DNA from 2 places in the Stenotrophomonas sp. 86156_Sma genome. Region 1 is predicted to be linked to the other one. Evidence: riboswitches for the same ligand, from Rfam matches in the RefSeq annotation. Region 1 holds a riboswitch; the other holds the start of a gene.
The links. Region 1 has a riboswitch for glycine ahead of ACZK33_RS20945 (trimeric intracellular cation channel family protein). Riboswitches for the same ligand answer to the same signal wherever they lie in the genome.

Region 1 (15,167 bases):
CTGGAAACCCTGGTGAGCGGTGGCTACCACCCGTTCGCGCAGGCCGAGTTGAACCAGCGCCAGGCCGCCGGATTCCCGCCGTTCGCGCATCTGGCACTGATGCGCGCCGAGGCACAGCAGGTCGAGCATGCCAATGCGTTCCTGCTGGCGGCGCGGCAACTGCTGGGGGAACAGAATGTGGTCGAGGCCTACGGGCCGATGCCGGCGCCAATGCCGCGGCGTGCCGGTTACCAGCGCACGCAGCTGTTGCTGTCCGCGCTTCAGCGGCCACCGCTGCATGGCGTGCTGGCCCAGCTGGTGCCGCAGCTGTATGCGCTGCCGGAGGCACGCAAGGTGCGCTGGTCGCTGGATGTGGATCCGACGGATCTGTATTGAGGGCGCTGCCCAATGCTGCGTAGAGTCGAGCTTGCTCGACTGCCGTGCGCCAGAAACAGTCGAGCAAGCTCGACTCTACCGTCGGTCCGTATGGACCCGACGGATCTGTATTGAGGCAGACGAACGCTAGCGCCGGGCCATGCCCGGCGGTCCTCCGCATACCACGCTCGCCGGGCATGGCCCGGCGCTACCCCTCAGGTCAGCGGCGACATCACGCCGCGCTGGTAGGCCGGGCGTTCGCGCAGGCGGGCGTACCAGTCGGCCAGGTGCGGCAGTTCCGGGCGCTGGATGGGCAGTTCGAACCAGGCATAGATCAGCGAGCCCAGCGGGATGTCACCCATCGCGAACGTCTCGCCCGACAGCCACGGCTGTCTGGCCAACGTGGCATCGGCCATCGCCAGGTAGTCACCGGCACGCACGATGGCGGCATTGATGCGCGCTTCGTCGCGGTCAGCCGGGGCGGTGCGCATGATGCCCCAGATCAGGTCGGTGTACAGCGGCGCCATGCGCGAGGTGCTCCAGTCCATCCACTTCTCGGCCTGGGCGCGTTCCATCGGGTCTTCGGCGTACAGCGTGCCCAGCGCGTAGCGCGCACTCAGATAGCGCACGATGGCATTCGATTCCCACAGCGGCAGGCCATGGTCTTCGATCACCGGCACCAGGCTGTTGGGATTCATCGCCAGGTACTCCGGCGTCTGCGTGCCGCCATGGCTGCCACCAACCTCGATGGATTCGTACGGCAGGCCGATTTCCTCGGCGCACCACAGCACCTTGCGGACGTTGCTGGAATTGCGGCGGCCCCAGATCTTCAACATGCGGGTTTTTCCTTGCTGGCAATGCGAGCGGCAACGATACGCCTGATCGGAGTGGAGATGTGCGTGCCGGATACGGGATCTGGCATCTGGGGCTTGCCGGCCAGCGGCCGGCACTACCGGTTCCTTTCCGGCCAGCGGCCGGCATTACCGGTTCTTTTTTGGCAGCGCGCGCACGTAGGAGGACTTGCCGTCCTTCTTCAGCTCGAACAGCCCGATCGCTGCCAGCAGGTCACTGAGCTTGCCGTAACCGTAGTTGCGCGGATCGAACGAGGCCTGGTTGCCGATCTGGCTGCCGACCGGGCCAAGGTGCGACCAGCCATCCTCGCCCTCGGCCGAGGACACCGCACGGCGCAGCATCTTCACCAGCCGCGTATCGCTGCGCATTTCCGCACCGCTCTTGCGTGGCCGGGCATCGTCGTTGGCAACAGGCTCGTTCGATGCCTGTTCGCTGGACGCCTGTTCGGTATCCGGCACGCTGGCATGGGTCTGGCCCAGCGCTTCCAGATAGGTGAACTTCGAGCACGCGTTGACGAACGGCTCCGGGGTTTTCTTCTCGCCGAAGCCATACACCTTCACGCCATCGGTCAGCAGGCGCATCACCATCGGGGTGAAATCGGCATCGCTGGACACGATGGCGAAGCCATCGAGATTGCGCGCGTACAGCAGGTCCATGGCATCGATCACCATCGCCATGTCCGAGGCATTCTTGCCCTTGCTGTAGGCGAACTGCTGGATCGGGCGGATCGCATATTCGTGCAGCACGGCCTCCCAACCCTTCAACCGCGGGCTCTTCCAGTTGCCATAGGCGCGGCGCACGTTGGCCACACCGTAGCGGGCGACTTCGGCCAGGACCTCGTCGATCTTCGAGGCCGGCGCATTGTCGGCGTCGATCAACAGGGCGATGCGCTTTTCCGGTTCGCTCATGGGCTCCTCACGGGCGGTTGCCTGAACCCGAGTATCGCCGATCCATGCGGGCGCTGACGTGACAGGGCGCCATCGTGCGAAGATGCCAGGCGCTTCCCCCAATGCCCCCACTGGAGTGAGTCGATGAGTCGCGAGCGCGTTCCCCACCTGGTTGTTGTCGGCGGCGGTTTTGCCGGTCTCTGGGCCACCCGTGCCCTGGCCCGCGAGCGCATACGCATCACCCTGGTCGACCGCCGCAACCACCATCTGTTCCAGCCGCTGCTGTACCAGGTGGCCACCGCCGGCCTGTCCGCCCCGGATATCGCCGCACCGCTGCGCCACATCCTCGGCCACCAGCGCAATGTGGAAGTCCGCCTGGGCGAAGTGGTGACCATCGACAAGCAGGCCCGGCAGATCCGCATGGCCGATGGCAGCACGCTGGACTACGACACTCTGCTGCTGGCCACGGGTGCCACCCACGCCTACTTCGGCAACGACCAGTGGGCCGATGATGCCCCCGGCCTGAAGACGCTGGACGATGCCATCGCGCTGCGCCGCAAGCTGCTGCTGGCGTTCGAACGTGCCGAGGCCGAACCGGACCCGGCGAAGAAGGCCGCGTGGCTGAGCTTCGCCGTGGTCGGCGGCGGCCCCACCGGTGTTGAACTGGCCGGCACCCTGGCCGAAATCGCGCGGCATACGCTGCGCAACGAGTTCCGCCATATCGACCCGGCCAGCGCCAAGGTGCGGCTGGTCGAAGCCGGCCCGCGCGTGTTGTCTTCGTTCCCGGAAGTGCTTTCGCTGAAGGCACGGCGGCAACTGGAAAAACTGGGCGTGGAAGTATTGACCGGTACCCCGGTGAGCGACATCGACAGCCAGGGCTTCAAGCTCGGTGAACAGTTCGTGCCGGCCCGCACTGTGGTGTGGGCCGCCGGTGTGGCCGCTTCACCGCTGGCGCGCACCCTGGATGTGCCGCTGGATCGCGCCGGCCGCGTGCAGGTGCAGCCGGACCTGACCCTGCCCGACCACCCCGAGCTGTTCGTGGCCGGCGATCTGGCCGCACTGAATCAAGCCAATGGCAAGCCGGTGCCTGGCGTCGCGCCCGCCGCCAAGCAGATGGGCAAGTACGTGGCCGAGGTGATCCGCGCGCGTCTGCATGGCAAGGCAGCACCGGGGCCGTTCAAGTACGCCGACTTCGGCAACCTGGCCACCATCGGCCGCATGGCCGCGATCGTGCACCTGGGCCGGCTGCAGCTTTCCGGCGTGCTGGCCTGGTGGTTCTGGCTGGCCGCGCACGTGTTCTTCCTGATCGGCTTCCGCAACCGCATCGTGGTGCTGCTGAACTGGGCCGTGGCGTACTGGAGCTACCAGCGCAGCGCGCGCATCATCTTCGGTGATGATCAGGAAGACCGGCGACCCCGACGGTAATGCCCGCGCGCGGCGTGTCCCTGTAGAGCCGAGCCCATGCTCGGCTTCTGCAATCCGAACGAAGTGCAGCCGAGCATGGGCTCGGCTCTACAGCGCCTTCGGTTTCGGGTACCACAGTGCATTGACGATGACCCAGCGCTGGTCGAAGCGGCCCATGTGGAAGTAGTCGACGAACCACGGGGTTTCCAGCCGCACCGAGGCCGCGTTGCCGGTCACGTCCAGCACCGTGCAGCGGCGTTCCCATTGATCCTTCGGGGTCTTCAGCGCGCCCTGTTTCGTCAACGAGACCAGTTCCTCCTTCGACATGCGGCGCAGGCCCAGGCGTTCGTCGGGTGTATCGCCGAGCACCGCGCGCTTGGCCAGGTCCGGGTGCAGGGAACGGGCGACACGCTGCGGGTCGGCCTCCAGCTGGCCATCGACGTAGTCGTGGCAGGTGGCTTCGATGGCCGCGATGGTGGCCGGGTCGGCGGCAGGGCTCGTTGCTGCGGAAAGAGCGAACAGCAGGGCAATCGTGGACATCCGGGTCTCCGGCTCTGGGCGCGGGGCGATCATCGCATGGGCAAGCCGCATCCACGCATGGCGTGGATCTACTGCATCAGGCCCATTTCGTCGACGCTCAGCTGCATGTACAGGAACGCGGCCGCTTCGTCGGTCATCGGCTGGCCCTGCGGGAAACTGTCGAGCCAGGCGGAGATGCGCGCATGCCGATGCTTCAGCGCATCAGCTATCGCGCGCTTTTCCGCGTCGGTGGCATGTTCCTGCATCTCATCGCGCAGCAGGTCATCGCCGATGCCCCATTTTTCGGCCAGCGGGATCAGGTCGACCAGATCGGGCGGCACCTGGTCGCGGCGCAGGTGGATGGGCTCGGGCGTGTCCGGGCCGCGCTGTGCGGCCAGTTCGGCGGCGCTGCCGATCTGCCCGTGCTGCAGCGGTGGCGGAGTCTGGGCGCAGGCCGACAGGGGGATACAGAACGTCAACATCAGCATCCAGCAGGATTTCATCGGACCGCTTCCTGTGTCGATGGATGTGGCGATGATGGCATGGCCCAGCACACCATCCACGCATGGCGTGGATCTACAGGACCGGGGCCTGCAGCCAGGCCAGCTTGCGTTCGCGGGGCTGCTGCTTGAGCTGCCACTCGGCGCGTGAGGCGGCGGCCCGGTCTGGGTACTCGCGTACGGCCAGCACGCGCAGCGGCGGCCGCGCCCGGGTGTAACGCGCGCCCTTGCCGGCCTGGTGGGCAGCGAAACGCGCATCCACGTCGGTGCTGATGCCGGCGTAATAGCTGCCATCGCGGCATTCGAGCAGGTACAGGAACCAGGGTCGGAGGGACGGGGCCATGCCCGGATTATGCCGTGCTGCACTGCAGCGGATATACTGGCGCCCGAATGCAGGAGAGAGGCGCCGCGCTGGCGCCCGCCGAAGGCGCAGGCTCCCATGATCGCTCAGGCCGGTGGGCTGGAATCCCACCAACCATGCATTCGACTCGCCGAGCTGGAGAGAGGTCACCGGGCATGCCCGGCACGATCCGCCGAAGGGGCACGCGGCCCATGCCGCTGAACTCTCAGGCAAAAGGACAGCGGGAGCGGCACCGGTCATCGTCATCCCGTCATTGCGCAGGCAGTGGCGATAGTGGCGCATGGCCGGCCCCACCGCGCCCGGAGCCTGTCCCATGCTGCTGTCCATCATCTACCTGATCGCCATTTCCGCCGAAGCCATGACCGGCGCGCTGTCCGCCGGCCGTCGCCGCATGGACCTGTTCGGGGTGGTCATGATCGCCTGCGTTACCGCCCTCGGGGGCGGTTCGCTGCGCGACATCCTGCTCGGCCACTACCCGCTGGGCTGGGTGAAGCATCCCGAGTACCTGGGCTTCACCGTGTGCGCGGCGCTGATCGCCACCTGGGTGGCGCGCTGGATGCACCACTTCCGCCGCACCTTCCTGGTGCTCGATGGCCTGGGCCTGATCGCCTTCACCCTGATCGGCTGCTCGATCGCGCGCGAGGCCGGCCATGCCATGCCGATCGTGCTGATCGCCGGCATGCTGACCGGCGCGTTCGGCGGCGTGCTGCGCGACATTCTCTGCAACGAGGTGCCGCTGATCTTCCAGAAGGAGCTGTACGCGATCATCGCGCTGCTGACCGGCGCGGCCTACCTGTTGCTGCTGCACTGGGGCGTGGCCGACGCCACCGCGATCCTGTGCTGCCTCGGCGGCGGCTTCGCGCTGCGCCTGCTGGCGATCCACTACCGCTGGGAAATGCCGAAGTTCGTCTATCACGACGAAGTGCATTGATTGTTTGTCGGTAGTGTCGGCCGCTGGCCGGCAACACGGCACACGCCCGCAGATTCCGGCAGGTTGCCGGCCAGCGGCCGGCACTACCGAATGCGTTGCATGACCATGGTCATACGGCATTGGCCGGGGTGATTGGCTACCATTGTCACCCCGTCGCTGCCGCGACGGCATCCAGCCACGCCGCGCCCGCGGCCCCGCCAGACAACTCCCTCCCCGCTGCCCGTGGTGCCGTGAACGCGCCGACGGGCCCGCATGTCCCTGCGCGCGCAGGGCGCAGGATGCCCCATGTCTGTCGCCGAAAATTCCCGCTTCCGTCGTGCCCGCCTGTTGTGGGCGGTGCTGGCCATCGCCCTCGTCGCCGTTCTGGCGTGGTGGCTGTGGCCCCGGAACGGCGCCGGCAGCAGCGACGATGCGCCGGGCAAGACGGTGCCGGTACGCGTGGCACGCGCCAGCGCCGAGCCGCTGGTGCTGCGCCTGAAGGCGGTCGGTACGGTCACCCCGCTGCACAGCGTGGTGGTACGCAGCCGCGTGGATGGCGAACTGCTACGGCTGCATTTCCAGGAAGGCCAGCAGGTGAAGGCCGGCGATCTGCTGGCGCAGATCGACCCGCGCCCGTATGAAGTGAAGCTGGCACAGGCGCAGGGTACCCAGCAGCAGAATCTGGCCGAGCTGGAAAACGCCGAGCGCCAGCTGCAGCGCTACCGCGAACTGCAGAAGCAGAACTACGTGTCCGGGCAGGAACTGAGCGACCAGCAGAGCAAGGTGCGCCAGCTGCAGGGCCGCCGCCTCAGCGATCAGGCGTCCGTTGATGAAGCGCGCCTGCAGCTGCAGTACACCCGCATCACCGCGCCGGTCAGTGGCCGCGTCGGGCTGCGCCGGTTGGACGTGGGCAACCTGGTGCGCGCCAGCGATGCCGAAGGCCTGGTGACGCTGGCGCAGACCGCGCCGATCAGCGTGCTGTTCACCGTGCCCGAACCCGAGCTGCCTGCGCTGCTCGATGCCGTGCAGGCGCAACCGGCACTGGCGGTGGAAACCTGGGACCGCGAAGAACGCCGGCAGCTGGCCCGCGGCTCGCTGTCCAGCGTCGACAACCGCATCGATACCACCACCGGCACGTTGAAACTGCGTGCGCACTTCGACAACCACGATCTGGCGCTGTTCCCCAACCAGTTCGTCAACGTCCGCCTGCAGCTGGGCGAGCAGCCCGCGCTGCTGATTCCCGATGCTGCCGTGCAGTTCGGCAGCCAGGGCAACTACGTGCATATCGTCGACAAGGACAGCAAGGCACAACGCCGCACCGTGGTGCTCGGTCCAGCCGATGATGGACGCGTGGCCGTGCGCTCCGGGCTGGCCGCAGGGGACAAGGTGGTGATCGAAGGCATCGACGGGCTGGAAGACGGCACGGCGGTGGAGATCATCACCGAGGAGGCCGCGACCAAGGCCGGCGCATGAACCTCTCGCGCCCGTTCATCCTGCGCCCGGTCGCAACGACTCTCCTGATGGTGGCGCTGCTGCTGTCCGGCGTGCTGGCCTATCGCCTGCTGCCGGTGGCGGCGCTGCCGCAGGTCGATTACCCGATCATCCAGATCACCACGCTGTATCCGGGGGCCAGCCCCGAACTGACCACACGCACCATCACCGCACCGCTGGAGCGCCAACTCGGCCAGATTCCCGGCCTGAAACAACTGTCGTCGACCAGTTCCGGTGGCGCCTCGGTCATTACCCTGCAGTTCGGGCTGGAGGTGTCGCTGGGTGTGGCCGAGCAGGACGTGCAGGCCGCCATCAACGCGGCGGGCAGCTTCCTGCCCGACGACCTGCCGGTGCCGCCGGTGTACCGCAAGGTCAACCCCGCCGACACCCCCATCCTGACCTTGGCGGTTACCTCGCAAGGCCTGTCGCTGCCGCAGGTGCACGATCTGGTGGATACGCGCATCGCCCAGCGCCTGGCGCAGTTGCCCGGCGTCGGCCTGGTCAGCCTGGCCGGGGGCCAGCGCCCGGCGGTGCGCATCCAGGTCAATCCGGCGGCGCTTGCCGCCAACAACCTGGGCATGGACCACATCCGCACCGCCATCGCCGCCGCCAACGTCAACCTGCCCAAGGGTAGTTTCGACGGCCCGATCCGCGCGGTGATGCTCGATGCCAACGATCAGATGCGCAGCGTGGATGAGTACCGTGCCCTGGTACTGGCCTGGCGCGACGGCGCGCCGCTGCGGCTGGGCGATGTAGCCACCATTACCGATGGCGCCGAGAACCGGCAGCTGGCCGCCTGGAGCGGCACCACCCCGGCAGTGCTGGTGAACATCCAGCGCCAGCCCGGCGCCAACGTGATCGCCGTGGTCGAGCAGGTGCGTACGCTGCTGCCGCAGCTGCAGGCCACGCTGCCCGCCGGCGTGCAGATGAATGTACTGAGCGACCGTACCGAATCGATCCGCGCGTCGGTGCGCGGCGTGCAGAAAGAACTGGTACTGGCCATCGGCCTGGTGGTGCTGGTCACCTGGGTGTTCCTGCGCAATCTGCCGGCCACGCTCATTCCCAGCGTCGCGGTGCCGCTGTCGCTCATCGGCACCTTCGCGGTGATGCTGCTGGCCGGCTATTCGCTCAACAACCTCACCCTGATGGCGCTGACCATCGCCACCGGCTTCGTGGTGGACGATGCCATCGTGATGCTGGAGAACATCGCCCGCCATCTGGAGGAAGGCGAAAGCCCCCGCGATGCAGCGCTGAAAGGCGCAGCCGAGATCGGCTTCACCCTGGTGTCGCTGACTGTTTCGCTGATCGCGGTGCTGATCCCGCTGCTGTTCATGGCCGACCTGGTGGGTGCACTGTTCCATGAGTTCGCAGTGACACTGGCTGTAGCCATCGGCATTTCGCTGGTGGTCTCGCTGACGCTGACGCCGATGCTGTGCGCGCGGTTCCTGAAGCCGCACGCGAAGACTGCACATGCGCCCGATGTCTTCGACCGCGTCATCGGCCTCTACGACCGCCAGCTACGCTGGGTGCTGCAGCGCCAGCCGCTGATGCTGCTGGCCACCGTTGCCACCCTCGCACTGACCGTGGCGCTGTACTTCGCCGTGCCCAAGGGTTTCTTCCCGGTGCAGGATGCCGGCCTGGTGCAGGGCATCAGCGAAGCGCCGCAGGCGATCTCGTTCCAGGCCATGCGCGAGCGCCAGCAGGCGCTGGCGGCGGCCATCGAAGCCGACGAGGCGGTGGCCAGCGTCTCGTCCTACATCGGCGTGGACGGCAACAATGCCACGCTCAATACCGGCCGCCTGCTGATCGAGCTGAAACCGCACGGCGACCGCGATGGCGCCGCCGTGGTGATGGCGCGCCTGCAACAGCGCGTGTCGAAGATCCCCGGCATCACCCTGTACCTGCAGCCGGTACAGGAGCTGGGCATCGAAGACCGCATCAGCCGCACCCAGTACCAGTTCACCCTGACCACGCCGGATCTTGAAACACTGGAACGCTGGACCCCGAAGCTGCTGCAGGCGCTACGCCAGCAACCGGCACTGTGCGATGTCGCCAGCGATCTGCAGATGCAGGGCCGGCAGGCGCGCGTGGCGATCGACCGCGATGCGGCGGCGCGCCTGGGCGTGAGCGTGGAAGCAGTAGCCGATGCGCTGTACGACGCCTATGGGCAGCGCCAGATTTCGACCATCTTCACCCAGGCCAGCCAGTACCGGGTGGTGCTGGAGGCCGATCCTTCACGACAGCCCGGGCCGGAGGCGATCACGGGCCTGCGTGTGCGCAGCAGCAGTGGGCAGACCGTGCCGCTGGGTGCGGTGGCGCGGGTAGAGGTGGGTCCGTCCGCACTGCTACGCAATCACGTGGGCCAGTTCCCGGCGGCCACGCTGTCGTTCAACCTTGCCCCGGGCGCTTCGCTGGGCGAAGCGGTGGATGCCGTGCACGCCGCGCGCGCGCACGTGGATCTGCCGCAGAGCATCGAACTTCGCCTGCAGGGTGCCGCAGCGGCCTTCAGCAGCTCGCTGTCGTCCACACTGTGGCTGATCCTGGCCGCGGTGGTGGTGATGTACATCGTGCTGGGCGTGCTCTACGAGAGCTTCATCCACCCTATCACCATCCTCTCCACCCTGCCCTCGGCCACCGTCGGTGCGCTGGCGGCACTGTGGGTAAGCGGACGCAGCCTGGACCTGATCGCGGTGATCGGCATCGTGCTGCTGATCGGCCTGGTGAAGAAGAACGCGATCATGATGATCGACTTCGCGCTGGACGCGCAGCGCACACGCGGCATGTCACCGCGCGAGGCGATCCATCAGGCCGCGCTGCTGCGTTTCCGGCCGATCCTGATGACCACGCTGGCCGCGCTGTTCGGCGCAGTCCCGCTGATGCTGGCCAGTGGTTCCGGCGCCGAGCTGCGGCAGCCACTGGGCTGGGTGATGGTGGGGGGGCTGCTGGTCAGCCAGGTACTGACCCTGTTCACCACGCCGGTGATCTACCTGGCCTTTGATCGCCTGCAGCGTGGCCGTGCGACGTCCCCGGTGGCCGTTGACGAGGCGCGCGCGTGACCCCCATCGCGCGCCTGGCGCAGGCCTGCGTGCAGCGCCCGGTAGCGACGATCCTGCTGGCGGTGGCGCTGGTGCTGGCCGGCCTGCTGGCATTGCGCCTGTTGCCGGTGGCGCCGCTGCCACAGGTCGATTACCCCGCCATTGAAGTCAGTGCCAGCCTGCCCGGCGCCTCGCCCGAGTCGATGGCAGCCACCGTGGCCACGCCGCTGGAGCGCGCACTGGGCAGCCTGCCCGGCATCTCACGCATCGACTCGGCCAGCACCCAGGGCCAGACCCAGATCGAACTGAAGTTCGTACTCGGCCGCGACATCGATGAGGCAGCGCGTGAAGTGCAGGCCGCCATCAATCTTGCACGCGGGCAGTTGCCCAGTGGCATGCCCGGCATGCCGCAGTACCGCAAGGTCAATCCCTCACAGGCACCGATCCTGGCGCTGGCACTGACCTCGGACACGCGTTCGCCAGGCCAGCTGTATGACCTGGCCTCCACCGTGCTGGCGCAGAAGCTGTCGCAGGTGCCGGGTGTGGGCGAAGTGCAGGTGGGCGGCAGCGCCTTGCCCGCCGTGCGTGTATCGCTGGACCCGAATGCACTGAACCATGCAGGCCTGGCACTGGAGGACGTGGCCCAGGCCATCGGCCGCGCCAACGCCATGCGCCCGCTGGGTGCCGTGGGCGATGACCGCCAGCAGTGGCAGCTGGAAGCGCCGCTGCAGCTGCGCCAGGCCGCGCAGTACCGCGAACTGGCTCTGAAGGTGAGCGACGACCGCACGCTGCGGCTGGGCGATGTCGCCGCCGTTGCCGATGGCGTGGAAGACCGTTACGCCAGCGGCTTCCACAACGAACGCCCCGCCGTGCTGCTGATCGTCAGCCGCCAACCCGGCGCCAACATCATCGCCACCGTTGATGCCATCCAGGCGCAGCTGCCGCAACTGCATGCGCTGTTGCCCTCCGGCGTGGACATGCGGCTGGTGATGGACCGCTCGCCGGTGATCCGCGCCACCCTGCACGAAGCAGAGCTCACGCTGGTGCTGGCGATCGTGCTGGTGGTGCTGGTGGTGCTCGGCTTCCTCGGCCACTGGCGTGCAGCGCTGGTGCCCAGCGTGGCCATTCCGGTGGTGCTGTTCGGCACGCTGGCGCTGATCGCGCTGATGGGTTTCTCGCTCAATACGCTTTCATTGATGGCACTGATCGTCGCCGCCGTGCTGGTGGTGGACGATGCCATCGTGGTGCTGGAGAACATCGCCCGCCATCGCGAACTGGGCGCCGACCGCTGGCAGGCGGCAGTACGGGGTGCATCGGAAGTCGGTGCCACGCTGCTGTCGATGAACGTTGCACTGGCCGTGGTGTTCGTCTCCATCCTGTTCCTGGACGACTTCGTCGAACGCCTGTTCCGCGAATTCTCGTTGACCCTGGTGGCGGCCATGACGGTCTCCGTGCTGGTCGCGCTGAGCCTGGTGCCGATGCTGTGTGCACGATTGTTCGTGGATGCCGCGCAGCAACCCTCGCGCTGGCAGCGGGGCAGCAATGCGCTGTTCGAACGTGTGCGCAGCGCCTACCTGCGCACGCTGCAGGCCAGCCTGCACCGGCTGCGCTGGCCGTTGCTGGCGTTCGTGGCCGTGATCGCCCTCAACGCCTGGTTGTTCCAACAGGTGCCCAAGGGCATCGTGCCCAAGCAGGACACCGCGCAGCTGCGTGGCTTCGCGCGCGGTGATGACGGCCTGTCGTTCCAGGCCATGCAACCGAAGATCGATGCGTACAGGAAGCTGTTGCTGTCCGATCCGGCCATCGAGGACATCATCGGCTACATCGGTGGCAGCAACGGGGTCAACAACGCCTTCATCATGATCAAGATGAAGCCGCTGGCCGAGCGCAAGGTGTCCAGCCAACAGGTGATCGACCGCCTGCGCGCGCGGCTGCCCAAGCTGCCCGGCGGCAATCTCTATCTGTGGGTGGACCAGGACATCCGCCTGGAGGGCGCCGGCAGCAGCGGCAAGTACGAGTTCCAGCTGCTTTCAGCCGATACAGCGCCCCTGCGCGAATGGGCACCGAAGGTGGCTGCCGCCCTGCGTGGCCTGCCCGAACTGGTTGACGTGGAAGCACAGGGTGAAGCGGGCATGCGCCAGGTGGTGCTGGATATCGACCGCGAAGCAGCCGCGCGCCACGGCGTGGACCTGCGCACCGTCGCCAACATGCTCAACAACTCCTTCAGCCAGCGCCAGGTCGCCACGCTGTACGACAGCCTCAACCAGTACCGCGTGGTGATGGAGCTGGACCCGAAGCACACCCAGGACCCGGGCACGCTGTCACGACTGCAGGTGATCGATGGCAACGGCCAGCGCATTCCGCTGTCGAGCATCGCCAGCTGGCGCTATGGCATGGCACCGGACCGGGTGTACCACAGCGAGCAGTTCGCCTCGATCTGGATCGAGTTCGCACTGGCACCGGGGGTGGGCCTGGAACAGGCCACACAGGCGATCGATGGTGCGATGTCGAAACTGATGCTGCCGCGTTCGGTCCAGGGAAAACTGTCCGGTGAAGCCGGCGGGCTGGATCAGCTGCGCGCGCGCCAGCTATGGCTGGTGCTGGGCGCCACGCTGGCGGTCTACCTGGTGCTGGGCATCCTCTACGAGAGCTTCCTGCAGCCGCTGGTGATCCTGTCCACCCTGCCTTCGGCCGGTGTCGGCGCGCTGCTGGCGTTGTGGCTGTTCGGCAACGAACTGAACCTGATCGCCCTGCTCGGCCTGTTCCTGCTGGTGGGCGTGGTGATGAAGAACACCATCCTGCTGGTGGATTTCGCGCTGGCCGGCGAGCGGCGCGGGCTGAGCGCGCAGGATTCAGTGATGGAAGCCGCGCGGTTGCGCCTGCGGCCGATCCTGATGACCTCGCTGGCGGCGCTGCTGGGCACGCTGCCGCTGATGCTGGCCAACGGCGAAGGCTGGGAGCTGCGGCAACCGCTGGGCATTGCGATTGTCGGCGGCTTGCTGGTCAGCCAGTGGCTGACGCTGTACACGACCCCGGCGATGTATCTGGCCTTGGCGAGGATTCGGGCGAAGCGGTGAATGTGGGGCGGGGAATTCATCCACGCGTGGCGTGGATCTACCGTCAATGCCGCACGACGAACCCGCCGGACCGGCCGCTGGATGGCGCCTGCAGCTCCTCGTTGAAGGCTGCCTTGATGGCCTCGACCACCACGTCACGGTCCATGCCCTCACTGGTCACCAGCGCGTCGGCGACGTGCTGGGCAACGTCGGCAAGAATTCGCCCCCAGGCACGTTCTTCGCGGATGTCGGGGCGATCCTCGTACAGCCCCACTTTCAATGATGCATGCAGCCCGCGCTCAGCGATCCACACGCGAATCATCTCGACCGAAGATTCGTCGCGTTGGGCAGCTTCAGGGATGATCAGTTCTTTCATGGCGGCAGCCGCAAGGAGAAGTGATCGCATTGTGGCCCACATCCATGCATGGCGTGGATCTACTGCGGACCTTGAGTAGAGTCGAGCTTGCTCGACTGCCGTTGGTGCACGTTTTTCCGCAGTCGAGCAAGATCGACTCTACGTGTCCAAGGCGGATCATCGCACTGTGCGGACTGGACCACTTGGCGTGCCGGGTGCGACCCGACGGGCCCGCGACAAATGTGGCCTCCAGCGGGTCGTAGCCGTCATTGCCGGGGACGGCGAATCGTCCACGCATGGCGTGGATCTACTGCCACCCCGGCGATGTACCTGGCGCTGTCGCTCATGCGCAGCGCCAGGCGCATCGCCGGTGCAGATGGGCCGGTCTCCAACTCCGACCGGCCCTGATCGCGGCCGCACCCCCGCAGGCGCTGGCCGCCATCCACACACGTGCCGCACTCAGGCGGCTTCCATCAAGCTGCTTCGGACACCTTCACGTCGCGACGGGCGCGCACGGCCGCAGCCAGTCGCTCCAGCACCGTCACGGTGGTGTCCCAGTCGATGCAGCCATCGGTGATGCTCTGCCCGTAGATCAGCGGCTGGCCTTCCACCAGTTCCTGGCGGCCACCGACCAGATGGCTCTCGATCATCACGCCAACGATGCGCTGTTCGCCGTCTTCCAGCTGAACGGCGATGTCCTCGATCACCTTCGGCTGGTTCTCCGGGTTCTTCAGGCTGTTGGCATGGCTGGCGTCGATCATCAGACGCGTCGGCAACTTGGCCTTGGCCAGCATCTGGCAGGCCTCGGCAACACTGCCTGCGTCGTAGTTCGGCTGCTTGCCGCCGCGCAGGATCACATGGCAATCCGGGTTGCCGGTGGTCGACACGATGGCGGTACCGCCCTGCTTGGTGACCGACAGGAAGTGATGCGGATTGGACGCGGCACCCACCGCATCAGCGGCGATCTTCACGTTGCCATCGGTGCCGTTCTTGAAGCCGACCGGGCACGACAGCCCCGACGCCAGCTCGCGATGTACCTGGCTTTCGGTAGTGCGTGCGCCGATCGCGCCCCATGCCACCAGGTCGGCGATGTACTGCGGCGAGATCACGTCGAGGAATTCGACACCGGCCGGCAGGCCGAGCTTGTTGATGTCGCGCAGCAGGCCGCGGGCGATGCGCAGGCCCTTGTCGATCCTGAAGCTGCCGTCCAGGTCCGGGTCGTTGATCAGGCCCTTCCAGCCCACCGTGGTGCGCGGCTTCTCGAAGTACACGCGCATGACGATTTCAAGTTCTCCGGCCAGCGCGTCACGCAGCGGCTTCAGGCGCTGGGCGTACTCGATGGCGGCCTTCGGGTCGTGGATCGAGCACGGGCCAACCACCACCGCCAGGCGGTCGTCACGGCCATGCAGGATCTGGTGCAGGGCCGCGCGCGAGGCGCTTACG
Region 2 (15,167 bases), 810 kb from region 1:
ACGAGCCCAGCGGGATCATCGTGCGGTCCATCGCCAGGTCCTTGTCGGCCAGCGAGCGCAGGTAGCGCAGCAGTTCGTGCTCGCTGTGGTGGGTGTTGAACACCGGGTGGGTCAGGAATGCGGACTGGCGCAGCAGGCCGGCCGGCAGCGCATCGGCGGTGCTGGCATCCAGCGCATCGACGTCGGCCTGCGCACCGAACACGGCGGCCAGCGCGACCACGTCGGCGCGGGTAGCGGTCTCGTCCAGGCTGATGCCGACCGAGTCGCTGTCGATCGCGCGCAGGTTGTAACCGGCGGCGCGGGCCTTGGCGTGGATCTCATCGGCGTGCACGCCGGTGACATGCAGGGTGTCGAAGAAGTCGCCACCGACCTGCACGCCGGCCTTGCGCAGCGCCGCGGCCAGGATCGAGGCCAGGCGGTGGGTGCGGCGGGCGATGCGGGTCAGGCCTTCCGGGCCGTGGTAGACGGCATACATCGAGGCCATCACCGCCAGCAGCACCTGTGCGGTACAGATGTTGGAGGTGGCCTTCTCGCGGCGGATGTGCTGCTCGCGGGTCTGCAGGGTCAGGCGGTAGGCCGGGTTGCCCTGGGCATCGACCGAGACGCCGATCAGGCGGCCCGGCATCGAACGCTTGTAGGCGTCACGGCAGGCCATGAACGCGGCGTGCGGGCCACCAAAGCCGAACGGCACGCCGAAACGCTGGCTGTTGCCGACCACGATGTCCGCGCCCCATTCGCCGGGCGCGGCCAGCAGGGTCAGGGCCAGCAGGTCGGTGGCCACGGCCACCAGGCCCCCGCGTGCGTGCACGGCATCGACCAGCGCCTTGTAGTCTCCGACCTGGCCGAAGGTGTCCGGGTACTGCAACAGCAGGCCGAAGGCTTCCGCTTCCAGTGCTTCGGCCGGGGTGCCGACGCGCAGCACGATGCCCATGGGCTCGGCGCGGGTACGCAGCAGTTCCAGCGTCTGCGGGTGCACGGCGTCGTGCACGAAGAAGGTGTCCGACTTCGACTTGGCCGAACGCTTGGCCAGCGTCATCGCTTCAGCCGCGGCGGTGGCTTCGTCCAGCAGCGAGGCGTTGGCGATTTCCATGCCGGTGAGGTCGGCACACAGGGTCTGGAAGTTGATCAGCGCTTCCATGCGGCCCTGCGAGATTTCCGCCTGGTACGGGGTGTAGGCGGTGTACCAGGCCGGGTTTTCCAGGATGTTGCGCAGGATCACGTTCGGCGTGTGGGTACCGTAGTAGCCCTGGCCGATGAAGCTGCGCAGCACGGTGTTCTTGTCGGCGATCGCACGGATCTTCGCCAGTGCCTGCACTTCGGTCATCGATTCCGGCAGTGCCAGCGGCGCCGGCGACTTGATCTTGGCCGGTACGATGGCATCGGTCATCGCATCCAGCGATGCGTGGCCGACGACGTCGAGCATCTGCGCGATCTCGGCATCGTTGGGGCCGATGTGGCGCTCGACGAACGCATTGTGGTGCTCGAGCTCACGCAGGGAAGGGGTGTTCTGGGACATGGCGAAGGATCCGTCAGGAAAGGGCACACGCACGGGCACAAGCCGCCGGTCGGCGGTCTGCGGGGCGCCCCTCTGTCCTTTTGCCTGAGAGTTTAAAAGCGCGGCGGACCGCAGCTTCGTGCCCCTTCGGCGCCGGATCGAACCGGTCTCTCCAGAGTTCTGTTACGGGTGGTATCGGGCCTGAGCGATTACGGGCGTTGCGCCTTCGGCAGCGGTGTTCCGCTTCTCCCACCGTGTTGCCCGCTGATTATAGCCCGTTGCGGGCCCGCCGGCCGCCTCCAGGCATGGCCGCCGCGCCTGAATGGCCGATGGCCCGGCCGTGCGTTTTGTGCACCGCTGCATGGCATCGGGCGCAATCCCCACCTATGATGGGCGGATACCCGAATTCATCTGGCGCCGTCCCTGCAGAAGGGGACCGGCGCCCGCCGTGCGTGCCGCGCATGGCCCTGCCGGACGCCTTCCCCATGACCGCCGCTGTTGCTCCCTCCACCCGCCGCATGGCCCTGCTGCTCGCCGGTCTGGCCATGTTCGGTCCGTTCTCGATCGACACCATCTTCCCGGCGTTCCCGCAGCTGGCCCAGCGCCTGGCGGTGGACGAAGTGGCGGTGCAGCAGACCATCAGCGTGTACCTGCTGTTCTACGGCCTGATGAGCCTGGCGCACGGCCCGCTGTCCGATGCCTGGGGCCGCAAGTGGGTGATCCTCGGTGGCCTGGTGGTGTTCGTCGGCGCCTCGGTCGGCTGCGCGCTGTCCACCGACCTGACCACGCTGCTGGCGTTCCGCGCGCTGCAGGGCCTGTCGGCGGGTGTCGGCATGATCGTTGGCCGCGCGGTGATCCGCGATCTCTACCATGGCCACGACGCGCAGCGCCTGATGAGCCAGGTGTCGATGCTGTTCGGCATCGCCCCGGCCATCGCACCGATCATCGGTGGCTGGATCCTGCTCAGTGGCGCCGGCTGGCCGCTGATCTTCTGGTTCCTGGTGGTGTTCGGGCTGGTCCTGCTGGCGGCCACTGCGCGCTACCTGCCGGAGACCCATCCGGTTGAAGCGCGCGTGCCGTTGTCGCCGCGCACGTTGATGCGTGATTACCTGCGCATCGGCTTCAACCCGCGCTTCCTGCGCCTGGCGCTGGCCGGCAGCATCGGCTTCGGTGGCATCTTCCTGTACATCTCCTCGGCGCCGGTGTTCGTGATGCAGCACCTGCATCTGGGCGAGGGCGGCTTCGCCTGGCTGTTCATCCCCACCATCGGCGGCATGACCACCGGCTCGTTCCTGTCCGGGCGCATGGCCGGGCACACCACGCCTACCCGCCAGGTCGCCATCGGTTTCGGCCTGTGTGCGCTGTCGGTGCTGTTGAACGTCGGCTACGTGGCGCTGGCCCCGCAGTTCGTGCTGCCGTGGGCGGTGCTGCCGATCTTCCTGGGCGGCATGGGCATGGCGCTGATCTTCCCGATCCTGGCGCTGGCGGTGCTGGACATGTACCCGCACCAGCGCGGCCTGGCCTCGTCGCTGCAGGCCTTCGTGCAGCTGATGATCAGCACCGTGGTGGCCGGCGTGGTATCGCCGCTGCTCAGCGCCAGCCCGCTGCACCTGGCGTTGGGCCAGGCTGCGTTCTTCGGTGCTGGTTTCGTGTTCTGGTACTGGGAACACCAGCGTGAACGTGCGGCGCAGGCAGTCTGCACGGGTCACTGAGCAGCGTGCAGGGGTAGGGCAGGCCGCGACGCCGGCAGCGCTTGCGACGGGAAACCACCGGACTAGGCTGGGCACTCCAGCCAGCCAGTGCACGGGTGCACGACAGCCAGCCAATCCGATGTCGTTGCATGAGGTTCCCCCATGGCTGCGCAGCAGACCTACCGCCTGTTCGAGGTGGCGCTGAAGGAGCGCCGCGTTCTCTCCCCTTCCCTGGACCGCATGGTGTTCACTGGTGCCGACGTGGCGCGGATGAAGACCGAAGGCCCGGACCAGCGGATCAAGGTGTTCTTCCCCTTGCCCGGCCAGGACCTGCCGCAGGTCCCCAGCGGCGAGGACTGGTACCCGCGCTACCGGGCGCTGCCGGATGATCAGCGCCCGCCGATGCGCACCTACACCATCCGCCAGCTGCGCGCCGAGCAGGGCGAGGTCGACGTCGATTTCGTCATTCACGGGGTGACCGGACCCGCTTCGCGCTGGGCCATGCATGCACGGCCGGGAGACCGCGTGGTGTTGCTGGCCCCCGATGCCGACTGTGCCGAGAGCAGCGAAGGCTGGGAGTGGAAGCCACCGGTCGGTGTCGGCCAGGTACTGCTGGTGGCCGATGAAACGGCGTTACCTGCGGTGGCGGGCATCCTCGAAGAGCTGGCGGCCATGCCTGATCCGCCGCGCACGCTGGCGTTGCTGGAAGTGGCCCAGGCCGGCGATGCGGTGCCGTTGAAAGCGCCGGGCACCGCCGAGCTGGTGTGGTTGCCGCGTGGGCAGGCCGCCTATGGCCAGCCGCTGCTGCAGGCGGTCCAGGAACGGCTGTCAGCGACCTCTAGCGTGGCTGCTGGCGATGCGCTGGAGGAGATCGACGTCGATACGCAGATCCTCTGGGAGCAGGCCGACACCTGCGTGGCCGGGCCGCTGTACGCCTGGGTGGCGGGCGAGGCGGGGGCGGTGATGGCGATCCGCCGCCACCTGGTGCGCGATTGCGGGCTGGACCGCCGCGCGATCACCTTCATGGGCTACTGGCGGCACGGCAAGGTGCTGGACTGACCATACTGGATCGAGCACGCGTGAAGCAGCGCTGCGGGCGGGGTGCGTTATCCTTGCGCCCCCTCGCAGCGGTACCGCACCATGTCCACCAGCTCCAAGATCCGCCGCGACCAGCGCCGTCGCCAGGAAAAGCAGGCCGCCAACAAGGCAGCCGCGCAGGCCTCGCCGGTGGAGCCGCATGCCGAACTGCGCGATGCGCAGCGCACCCTGCTGGCCGGTGTCGTGCGACGTGATGGTGAATGGGTGCTGGGCATGGACGGCCGCATCGCTGGCCACAGCGAGAGCGCTGCCCAGGTGCTGGCGCTGATAATGCAGGCCGGTGAACTGCACGAGCGCAACGGCACGCCGGTGCGCCTCATTTACTCCGATGCGCTGCGCGATGCCGCGCAGGCCGAAGCGAAGGAGAAGGGCCAGACCTTCGAGGAATTCAAGGCCGAGCTGGCCGCAGCGATGGCCGCGAAGAAGAACAGCTGACAGGCATTTCGGTAGAGCCGGCCGGTGGCCGGCTGCCCGTTGGGCCATCATCGCGGAGTTGCCGGCCAGCGGCCGGCACTACCGGAAAGGGGCGGATCCTCGCGGATCCGCCCCTTTTTTCATTTCGCCGCCGGGGCCGCGTTGGCCTGCCAGCCGCACATCTGGCCTTCGTTCTGCTGCTTCAGCCACTCGTTGACCGGGGTGAAGTACTCGATCATCGGGCCGGCATCGAGCTTGTCGGTACCGGTCAGCTCCTTCAGCGTGGCCTGCCACGGCTGGCTGGCACCCTTGCTCAGCATCGCCCAGTACTTCTGGCCGGCTTCCTTGTTGCCGTAGAAGGTGCACTCATGCAGCGGGCCCTTGTAGCCGGACGCGTCGCACAGGCCCTTGTAGAACTGGAACTGCAGGATGCGCGCCAGGAAGTAGCGGGTGTACGGGGTGTTGCCCGGCACGTGGTACTTCGCGCCCGGATCGAAGAACTCTTCGCCACGGGTGCTGGCCGGCGCCACGCCCTGGTACTTGGCCTTCAGGTCCCACCACGCCTTGTTGTAGTTGTCGGCGGTGATCGAACCATCGAACACGCCCCAGCGCCAGCGGTCGATCATCAGCCCGAACGGCAGGAACGACACGCCCGACAGCGCCATGCGCATCTGGTTGTTGATGACCGCTTCGCGGCTTTCGGTCGGCGCATCAACCAGGCCGATCGAGCTGAGGTACTTGGGCGTCATCGCCAGCACGATGGTGTCGCCGATCGCTTCATGGAAGCCATCGTTGGCACCGCCCTGGAACAGCGGCGGCAGCGGGTTGTAGGCCAGGTCGTAATAGATGTGGCCCAGCTCGTGGTAGATGGTGGTGAAGTTCTCTTCGTTCGGCTTGATGCACATCTTGGTGCGCACATCGCCTTCCATGTTCATGTCCCAGGCACTGGCGTGGCAGACCACGTCGCGGTCATCGGGCTTGATGAACTGGGTCTTTTCCCAATACGACTGCGGCAGCGACGGCATGCCCAGCGACACGTAGAAGTCCTGGGCGCGCTCGGTCATCTGCTTGGCGGTACGCAGTTCGGCCTCGCGCTGTGCCTTGTACTGCGCCGCTACGTTGGCATCCTTGCCGGCCTTGGCCAACGCCGCGCTCAGGTTGGTCTGGTACTGCTTTTCAAGCGCTGCAGTGATGTCCAGGCTGCCGGCACCCGGATACGGCTCCAGCTGGTCCCACAGATTCGACCAGTCCTGCTGCCACATGTTGCCCAGCAGGTGTGCGGCGATCAGGCCATTGCCCACTTCCGCCTTGTCCTTGCCGTAGGTCTTGTCCAGCTTGCCGCGTGCGTAGCAGTGCAGCTGCTCGTACATCGGCTTGACCTGTTCCCACAGGCGGTCGGTTTCCGGGCCGATCTGCTCCGGCGGCATGTCGTAGCCGCTGCGCCACATCTGGCCGGCATCGGTGAAGCCCATGCCCTTGGCGCCTTCATTCACCAGGCCGACGAACTTCTGGTAGTCGCCGCGCATGTTCTTGGTGGTGCTGTGCCAGCCCTGCCAGGCATCGAGCTGCTTGTCGTAGTCGCGGCTGCGCGCCAGCACCTGCTCCAGCTCGCCCAGTTGGCGGCAGGAGTTGGGATCGTTGGCGTCGGTGCAGTACTTGCCTGCACCGTAGCTGCCTTCCATGCGGGTGGCGATCTGGGTCAGCTCGGCCAGCTTGGCCGGGTCACGCGGCGCCGGCATCGAGGACATCAGCTTCAGCAGGTGGATCGCGCGCTTGCTGTCCTCGCTCATCGGCTTGCCGTCGAACTTGGCGGCCTGTTCGATCCAGCTGTTGAGCTGGGTCAGCGAGCGCTCGTTGGCCTTGGCCGCGATGCGTTCCGAATCACTGTTGATGTAGGTGGAGGACAGCCACTGCGCCGAGGTCATCTCCGGGTAGGCGGCCTTGAATTCGGCATTGATGCGGGCCACGAACTGGTCGGCGGTTTCGCCGGCCGGGGCGCTGCTGCTGGCGGTATCGGTGCCTGGCGCAGCTTCCTTCTTGCAGGCGGCCAGGGCCAGCGTGGCGGCGGCGATTGCCGAGGCCAGCAGGAGATGACGGTGTTTCACGGGCGGTCCTTGGGTGGTGAACGACGGCCGAAGGCTAGTGGGCCGTCGCTGCCACCGCAAGTGGCGGAAGTCGGCCGGGCGGCGCCCGGCACCCGCAGAGGTCTTCAAGCAAGGGCAACGTCAACTTCAAAAGCGGGGATTCCGTGGGGTGGCGGGGCGGTGTCGGAGTGCGGGGACGCCGCAAGTACGTCCGTGTAGGCTTGGCAGCCGCATCCATGCGGCTGACACCCCGCACTCCGACACCGCCCCACCTCTGACAGATCGCGGCGGCTGTTGGTGGGTGTCGACCTTGGTCGACACATCTGTCAGATATCGAAATGAATCTGGGGTCAGATCCGGTTTCCTCCGGAAAACGGATCTGACCCCAAGGCCGTTCCATCAGATCGCGGAAAACTGTCAAAGGCGGGGTGGGTCCGGTTGCGGGGGCGTGAGCGCCATGGATGGCGCGACCGAGCCTACAGGGATGTATTTACGGCGTCCCCCGCAACCGGACCCACCCCGCCAACCCACGGATAGCCAGCTTCTGCTTCTGCTGTTGCTGTTGCTGTTGCTGTCGAGGCTGCCGGCCAGCGGCCGGCACTACCGCGGGTGCAGGGCTGCAAGCCCTGCCGAACAACCCTCAACCCTCGCAGTTGGCGAACACGTCGCGGTCGCGCTCGTACAGCGAGGTCTTTACCTGCATCAGGCCCAGTACCGACGGGAACAGGTTGTCATGGTCCGTGTAGGCCGCCGAACGCTTGCGCACGCACTGCAGGTCCAATCCGCGGCTGCTGGCAAAGCCCTGCGAGAACCACATCGTCATCGGTACCCGGGTCTGCTCGGCCGGCGCGATGGCGTAGGGCACGCCATGCAGGAACAGGCCCTTCTCGCCCAGCGACTCGCCGTGGTCGGACAGGTAGATCATCGCCGTGTCGTAGTCCTGCATGCCCTGCAGCGTGCCGATGGTCTTGGTCAGGAAGTGATCGGTGTACAGCACGGCGTTGTCGTAACTGTTGGTGATCTCTTCGCGCGAGCAGCGGCCGATGTCGCGGGTATCGCAGGTGGGGGTGAAGCGGCGGAACGCGGGCGGGTAGCGCTCGAAGTAGGCCGGACCGTGGTTGCCCAGCTGATGCAGCACCACGACGCGGTCGCCCGGCTTTGCACGTACCTGGGTGGCCAGGTCCTGCAGCAGGATTTCATCCATGCAGCGGCCGTCAGCGCACAGGCCCGGGGTGGTCGCATCGGACAATGACTGGAAGTCCAGGCCTTCGCACACGCCCTTGCAGCCGGACTGGTTGTCACGCCACAGCGGCGCGATACCGGCACGGTTCAATACGTGCAGCAGCGACTGGTGCGCGCGGATCTTCTTCTCGTCGTAGTCGTGCCGGCCCCATGGCGAGAACAGGCACGGCAGTGAAACCTCGGTGCTGGTGCCGCACGAGTGCATGTCCGGGAAATTGATCACGCTGGCCTGCGCCAGTTCCGGGGTGGTGTTGCGGCCACCGTTGAGCCCCCAGTTCTGCGCGCGCACGGTCTCGCCCATGACGATCACCAGCAGGCGCGGCTTGCTGGCCGGCGCGCGCGGGGTGGCCTTGGCATCGGTGCCGATCGGCAGCTTCGGTGCGCGCTGCACCGGGTTGTCGCCACGCAGTGCACGCGGCATGCCCAGCAGCACATTGGCCGGGGTGGCGAGGTAACGCACTTCGCGCTGGTTGCGCATCAGTGCCGAGACATCCTGGAACGAGATCAATGCGCCGCCCACCGCCGTCACTGCCGCCACCACCAGGAAGCCGACGCGCCAGAGCAGGCTGCGGCCCCAGCTGCGGCGGCGCAGCTGCACGCGCCACAGCACCGCCATCGGCAGCACTGCCAGCAACAGCACCGGCCACACCAGCGATATGGTCATCAGCTCGCGGCTTTCCTTGGGATCGGTCGCCAGCACGTTGCGCAGCATGTCCGCATCCAGGTAGATGTGGTAGCGGCTCATGTAATGCGCAGCGAATGCGGTCACCAGCAGCAACAGGCTGATCACCACCTTGGCGTTCCAGCGCCAGACCAGAATGCCCAGCAGCACGCCGTGCGCACCGAGCAGCAACAGCAGCAGCGACAGCGCGTAGCGCAGGCTGCCCGGATGGCTGGCCATCGCGCTGTGCCAGAACAGGCCGTTGCCGGCCACTGCGAAGAACAGGCTGGTCAGTGCGATCAGTGCTTCGGTGGACAGCTGCGGCCGCCAGCGGCGAAGGTCCGCCAACGCGGGAAGGCGGGCGGGGCGTTGGACCGATGCACTCATGCGTTTGCCTCCTGGCGGTGGGGACGGTCCAGCTGACGGCGGGCCAGGACGCGTTTGACGATCAGATACAGGCCCAGCGAAAGCAGCCAGCAGATCAACGCAGTAGCAACGTCATGCGAAAGGAAATGCGCGCCCCGCAGTTGCTGGCTCACGCCGAATACCAGGCCGGTGCCAAGGCCGATCCACAACCCGGCCCAGCGCCATGAAGGGCGCCACAGCAAGGCGAAAAAGTACAGGGACAACCATGCATAGCCCGCGCTGGCGTGGCCGGCCGGGAAGCAGGCCTGTGCGGCCATGCCTGCGGGGCGTGCCGTGAAAAGCCCGATGAACGGCTGGTGGCCACCGTAGCGCAGCAGGTCCCAGGGGCATTCCATCGGCACCAGCGACTTCAGCAGAGAGATCACACCCGTGCCCAGGGCCATGGCAATCACGACATAAAGCAGCGCCCACCGCAGGGTGCGATCGCGACCCTTTCGCCAGTGGTGGAAGCACAGCAGGATCGCCACGAGCGCAGCAGCCGTGCTCAGCCACTTGCCGGCCTTGTGCACCACCGTGCGGGTGACCCAGGCGTCCTGTAGCGCCCAATGGCCACCCTCAAGGCGGAACAGGTGATCGGCGACCCATTGGTCGCCGCCGAAACCCATCAGCAGCGTAAACACGGGCAGACCGATTGCGACAGGCAGCCAGAGGTGAGTTACGGCGAATTTTGACGCCAGTGGCGATGTCGCAAGCGGCGCTACCGAATCAAGGGGACGGACGGGCATGCTGGGAAAGGGCGGGTCGGGAATCCGCGGCCATGCTCGTCACCTGGATGTCGGAGAAGGGTCGGACGCTCGTTCGTGCCGGGTTAATGCTTGCCCGGCACGGGTCAGCGTTCAGTCTTCTTCAGCGGTCGCGCCGGCCCGTTCGGCGTGGCATTCCGCGTCCCACGCGGTACCGGGAAGCAGTTGCCAGCGATTCCTGTTGGCAATACCGATATCGATCACCTTGCCCGGGTCCACGCACGGGCTCATCGCATCGTCCAGCACCAGCAGCCAGCGCTTGTCCGGTGCCTCGGCCAGCCACGGGCCGGCGTCGTGCCACTGCTCGGCCCAGGGCCGCTTGAAGCCGAACTCGCGCACCGGCCGGTCGGCCTGCAACAGGTTCTGCTCGCGCCAGGCCACCAGCGCCAGTTCGGCGTCGGGTCCGATCCGCGCGCCCACCCGGCGCATGAGTGCCGACGCCGAAGCGAAGGGGTCCAGTGCAGGCATCAGCACCAGGCCGTAGAGCATCCACAGCATGCCGTGGGTCAGCAGTACCAGCGTCGCGGCACGGCGTACCCGCAGCCACACGATCAGCGTGGCCAGGGCAATGGCGAAGGTCAGCAGGCCATCGCCCAGCACCGGCAGCAACGTCTCGGGCATGGCGCGGCGTTGCAGTTGCGCCAACGCCCATGGGTGCTCGGTCATCAGCATCACGCCGAGTATGCCGGTGGCCAGCATCAGCACCACGCTGTAGCCGAACAGGTAGCGGCGCACGCACACGCGGCGCAGCAGGCCGGGCAGCAGCGGCGCTACGGCCAGTGCCATCGCCGGCAGCATCGGCAGCAGGTACACCTCGCGCTTGCCCGGGCTGGCACTGAAGAACACCAGTACCAGTACGGCCCAGCCCAGCAGCAGCCACTGGCGGCGATCGCCACGACGGATGCGGCGCCACCAGGGCTTGAACAGCATCGGCAGCAGCAGGCTGCCCGGCAGCCACAGGGTCAGGATCACCTGCAGGTAGTACCAGGCCGGCTGCCGGTGGTGCCAGGCATTGGCGTAGCGGGTGCCGGTCTGCTTGAACAACAGCTCGTGCGCGTAGGCCTGCAGTTCGGCGCTGGGCGTATGCAGCAGGGCCCAGCCCAGCGGCGCCAGCCACACGCCCACGCCCAGCAGGAACGCCGGGATCAACCACAGCAGCGTTGCCGGGTGCGGACCCTCCACACGGTGCCCGCGACGGCGCTGGTACAGCCACCAGCCGAACCAGGGCAGCACCAGCAGCAGCGGCAGGAAACCCACGCCCTTGGTCACCGTGCCGACACCGGCGGCGAAACCGGCCAGCCACAACGCGGGCAGGTTGCGACGTTCGCACAGGTGCCGCATCAAGCCCCACAGGGCGACGGTGGTCATCCCCACCAGCACCATGTCGATCTGCGCACGCTTGGCCATCAGCCCGAACTGCAGGGTGCAGAACAGCGCCGCGAGGGCATAGATGGAATGCCGCGGCGACCACAGCCGCCGTGCCAGATCCGACACCAGCCACAGACTCAGCAGGGCGCCCAGCAATGATGGCAGCAGGAACGACCATTGCCAGCTGCCGACCACCTCGTAGGCGGCCGCCTGCAGCCACATGAACACCGGTGGTTTCTCGGCATACAGCTCGCTGCCACGATGCGGCAGCAGCCATTGCCCGCTCTCGACCATGGTCCGTGCGGCCAGCACGAAGCGCGGCTCGTCCGGTGGCTGCGGCTGCCGAAGGCCGATGCCCGCTGCCAATGCAGCAATGATCAGCAGCCACAACAGGGGCAGGCGCCAACGGCGGGGCAGGGCTACGGGCACGGCAGGCTCCGGGAGCAAAACGGCCATTCTGAGGTGGCGGGGGTGGGAAAAGCGTCAGAAGGGGGCGGGACGACCGCATTCCGACATGGGCAGCGCTACCATGGTACGAACTTCCGTGGATGTTTCGTGCATGCGTCTGTTGGTGATCGAGGACAACCGCCAGCTGGTGGCCAACCTGTTCGACTATTTCGAGTCGCGCGGGCATGTGCTGGACGTGGCCCCGGATGGCATCACCGGCCTGCACCTGGCCGGCAGCCACCCCTACGATGCGGTGATCCTGGACTGGATGCTGCCGCGCATGGAGGGACCGGAAGTGCTGCGCCGGCTGCGTGCCGAGCACGCGTCGGAGGTGCCGGTGATCATGCTGACCGCGCGCGATGAACTGCCGGACAAGATCGCCGGTTTCCGCGCCGGTGCCGACGACTACCTGACCAAGCCGTTCGCCCTGCCCGAGCTGGAGGTGCGGCTGGAAGCGCTGCTGCTGCGTGCGCAGGGCCGCAACCCGCGCAAGCGCCTGCAGGTGGGCGATCTGGTGCTGGATCTGGCGACGCTGGAGGCCCAGCGTGAGGGCCAGGTGCTGCACCTGTACCCGGCCTGCCGCAAACTGCTGGAAGTGCTGATGCGGGCCAGCCCGGGTGCGGTGACGCGACAGCAGCTGGAGTTCGCCCTGTGGGGTGACGAGCCGCCGGATGGCGACCTGCTGCGTTCGCATGTCTACGAGTTGCGTCGCAGCGTTGACGGTCCGTTTGCCGAGAAGCTGATCCACACCCTGCCGCGCGTGGGTTACCGGTTGGCGGTAGTGGAGGGTGCCGACGCCGTCAGGAATGCTGATGAGGGCGCGTAAGCCGGGGCCGTTGTACCGGCGCGTGGTGTGGTGGTTGCTGGGCTATCTGGCGCTGCTGTCGATCGCGGTGTTCAGCGTCGGCAACTACGTGCACGAGCACGCCGAGCATGCTGCCTGGCGCGCGCTGCTCAACTCCGAGCTCGACAGCATCGTCGAGCATGTCGAGCACGAACCGCACTATCGCTGGCAGGATTCGGACACGCTGAGCCTGTACCGCTTCGACGCGGTCAACCTTCCCGATAGCCTGCGTACCCTGCATCCAGGGCTGCACGACGGCGTAATGGTCAAGGGCCGCGAGACGGCGGTGATGGTGCGTGAAACCCAGTCGATGGGACGGGTCGCGCTGGTACTGGACATCTCCGACTTCCATGACCTGGAACAGTTCGCCACGCGCTGGGTGATGCTGGCCGGGGTGATCATGATCTTCGTTACCGTGCTGATGGCTTCGTTCGGCATGGAGCGGATGGTGCGTCCGCTGAGCCTGCTGGCACAACACATCGCCGCGCTCAGGCCGGGCGTGCAGGGGCAGCGCATCGAGGTCGACCCGCGCGGCAGCTCAGAGCTGCACACCATTGCCAATGCGTTGAACGATTACCTGGACCGCAACGAGCAGTTCGTCGAACGCGAGCGGGTCTTCATCAGCACCGCCAGCCACGAATTGCGCACGCCGATTGCGGTGATGACCGGTGCCGCCGAACTGGCGCTGGAGCAACCGGGCCTGCCCGAGCGTGCGCGCCAGCAGATGCAACGGGTACTGCGCACCGCACAGAGCGTGGAGCAGCTGATCGAACTGCTGCTGGTGCTGGCGCGTGATCCGGCGCGACTGGCGGCGCGTGCCGAGCGCATCGCGCTGGACCAGCTGCTGCCGGAGATCGTCGACGACCATCGCCACCTGCTGGGCGACAAGGACCTGAGCATCGGCATCCAGGCCGCACCGGTGGACATCGTCGCGCCGCTGGCGGTGGTGCAGGCAGCGATCGGCAACCTGCTGCGCAACGCCATCGAGAACAGTGGCCGTGGCCACATCGAATTGCGCCTGAGTTCATCGGCGGTGCTGACCCTGCAGGACCCGGGACATGGCATGAGCCCGGAAGAGATCGCGGCGATCCATGCGCGGATGGCCCGTGGCGAACGCGCCGATCGTGGCGGCGGCATCGGACTGGATCTGATCGCGCGGCTGTGCGAGCACCTGGGATGGACCCTGCAGTTGCAGCCCTGCGAGCCGCGTGGCACACGTGTCACGCTCGATTTCAGTGCCTCGCGACCGCGCTGATCCGGCCGTTCGTGTAGATGCCAACCTTGGTTGGCATGCCGTTCGTCGACCAAGGTCGACGCCTACCCAGGCGGTGGCTGGGCGTGCTCTGGTAGATGCCAGCCCTGGTTGGCATGCCCCGGCGGTGGCTGTCCGTGTCCTGGTAGATGCCAGCCCTGGTTGGCATGCCCTGGCGGTGGCTGGGCGTGCTCTGGTAGATGCCAACCTTGGTTGGCATGCCGTTCGTCGACCAAGGTCGACGCCCACCCAGGCAATGGCTGTCCGCTTCAACGCCCGTTCGGTCGCGCCACGTGCTGGTCGATCAGGATCACGTTGCCGTCGGGATCAGCCAACTGCAGGTAGCCGGTCCCCTGGCCATCAGGATCGGTGCGGACCGCCAGTTCGATGCCCCTGGCATCCAGCTCTGCCTGCAGCTCACGCACATCCTGGAAGTGGGGCAGTTCCTGCTTGTGCTGGTCCCAGCCGGGGTTGAAGGTCAGCAGGTTGCCCTCGAACATGCCCTGGAACAGCCCGATCACCGTGCCGTTGCTGCGCATCACCAGCCAGTTCTGTGCCGGATCGCCGCCGGTGACCGAGAAGCCCAGGGCTTCGTAGAAGGCACGGGAGGCCGCGAGATCCTTCACCGAGAGGCTGACCGAAAAGGCACCAAGCTGCATGAGTGGGCTCCCAGACGGGATGGGGGGTGTCGGCACTGCAGCATGACCGGGCGTGAAGACAATGTTAATCTCGATCTGCGCCGCCTTATGCGGCGCTTTTTTTTCTCCGCTCTTTCGATCGACAGAGGATCCCATGCCGACCGAACCCGCTACTGCCCTGATCAGCAACGACATCGTTGGACTGGGCCTGATTGCCGCCACCCTGGCCCTGATCTTCTGGGCCGCCAGTGGTCCAACCCCGCTGCTGAAGAAGATCTTCGCCTGGGTGCCGGCCCTGCTGCTGTGCTATTTCATCCCCGCCGTCTACAACACCGCCGGTGTCATCGATGGCCACAACACCTCGCTGTACAACCCGGTCGCGCGTGACGTGCTGCTGCCGGCCGCGCTGGTCCTGCTGACCCTGTCGATCGACCTGAAAGGCGTCATCAAGCTCGGCCCGAAACTTCTGATCGTGTTCTGTGCCGGTACCGCCGGCATCATGCTCGGCGCCATCGTTTCGTTCCAGCTGATGAAGCTGATCCATCCGGAAACCGTGGCCGGTGATACCTGGGCCGGCATGGCGGCGCTGGCCGGCAGCTGGATCGGTGGCGGCGCCAACATGGTCGCCATGCGCGAGGTGTTCGGCACCGATGCCACCACCTTCGGCCAGTTCGCGGTGGTTGACGTGGCCTGTGCCAGCCTGTGGATGGCGATCCTGCTGTTCCTGGCCAACCGCGCACAGCAGATCGACACCCGCAATGGTG

Region 2: another riboswitch for glycine. It lies ahead of gcvP (aminomethyl-transferring glycine dehydrogenase); the one in region 1 lies ahead of ACZK33_RS20945 (trimeric intracellular cation channel family protein).

The regions. Positions count from the first base shown of each region.
Region 1 is NZ_CM151157.1:4,518,591-4,533,757, forward strand. Features, by position in the region: gene ACZK33_RS20910 (primosomal protein N') at 1-375, shown strand, start outside; gene ACZK33_RS20915 (glutathione S-transferase family protein) at 570-1,190, opposite strand; gene ACZK33_RS20920 (NYN domain-containing protein) at 1,335-2,114, opposite strand; gene ACZK33_RS20925 (NAD(P)/FAD-dependent oxidoreductase) at 2,238-3,518, shown strand; gene ACZK33_RS20930 (nuclear transport factor 2 family protein) at 3,606-4,037, opposite strand; gene ACZK33_RS20935 (hypothetical protein) at 4,106-4,519, opposite strand; gene ACZK33_RS20940 (GIY-YIG nuclease family protein) at 4,593-4,859, opposite strand; glycine riboswitch at 4,900-4,989, shown strand; glycine riboswitch at 5,003-5,108, shown strand; gene ACZK33_RS20945 (trimeric intracellular cation channel family protein) at 5,191-5,808, shown strand; gene ACZK33_RS20950 (MdtA/MuxA family multidrug efflux RND transporter periplasmic adaptor subunit) at 6,094-7,260, shown strand; gene ACZK33_RS20955 (multidrug efflux RND transporter permease subunit) at 7,257-10,334, shown strand; gene ACZK33_RS20960 (efflux RND transporter permease subunit) at 10,331-13,390, shown strand; gene ACZK33_RS20965 (DUF5076 domain-containing protein) at 13,434-13,745, opposite strand; gene ACZK33_RS20970 (3-deoxy-7-phosphoheptulonate synthase) at 14,198-15,167, opposite strand, start outside.
Region 2 is NZ_CM151157.1:3,704,380-3,719,546, reverse strand. Features, by position in the region: gene gcvP (aminomethyl-transferring glycine dehydrogenase) at 1-1,516, opposite strand, end outside; glycine riboswitch at 1,579-1,681, opposite strand; gene ACZK33_RS17270 (multidrug effflux MFS transporter) at 1,981-3,207, shown strand; gene ACZK33_RS17265 (siderophore-interacting protein) at 3,349-4,245, shown strand; gene ACZK33_RS17260 (hypothetical protein) at 4,327-4,719, shown strand; gene ACZK33_RS17255 (M2 family metallopeptidase) at 4,839-6,803, opposite strand; gene ACZK33_RS17250 (phosphoethanolamine transferase) at 7,423-9,072, opposite strand; gene ACZK33_RS17245 (phosphatase PAP2 family protein) at 9,069-9,836, opposite strand; gene ACZK33_RS17240 (ArnT family glycosyltransferase) at 9,948-11,651, opposite strand; gene ACZK33_RS17235 (response regulator transcription factor) at 11,782-12,495, shown strand; gene ACZK33_RS17230 (sensor histidine kinase) at 12,482-13,768, shown strand; gene ACZK33_RS17225 (VOC family protein) at 14,035-14,424, opposite strand; gene ACZK33_RS17220 (DUF819 family protein) at 14,558-15,167, shown strand, end outside.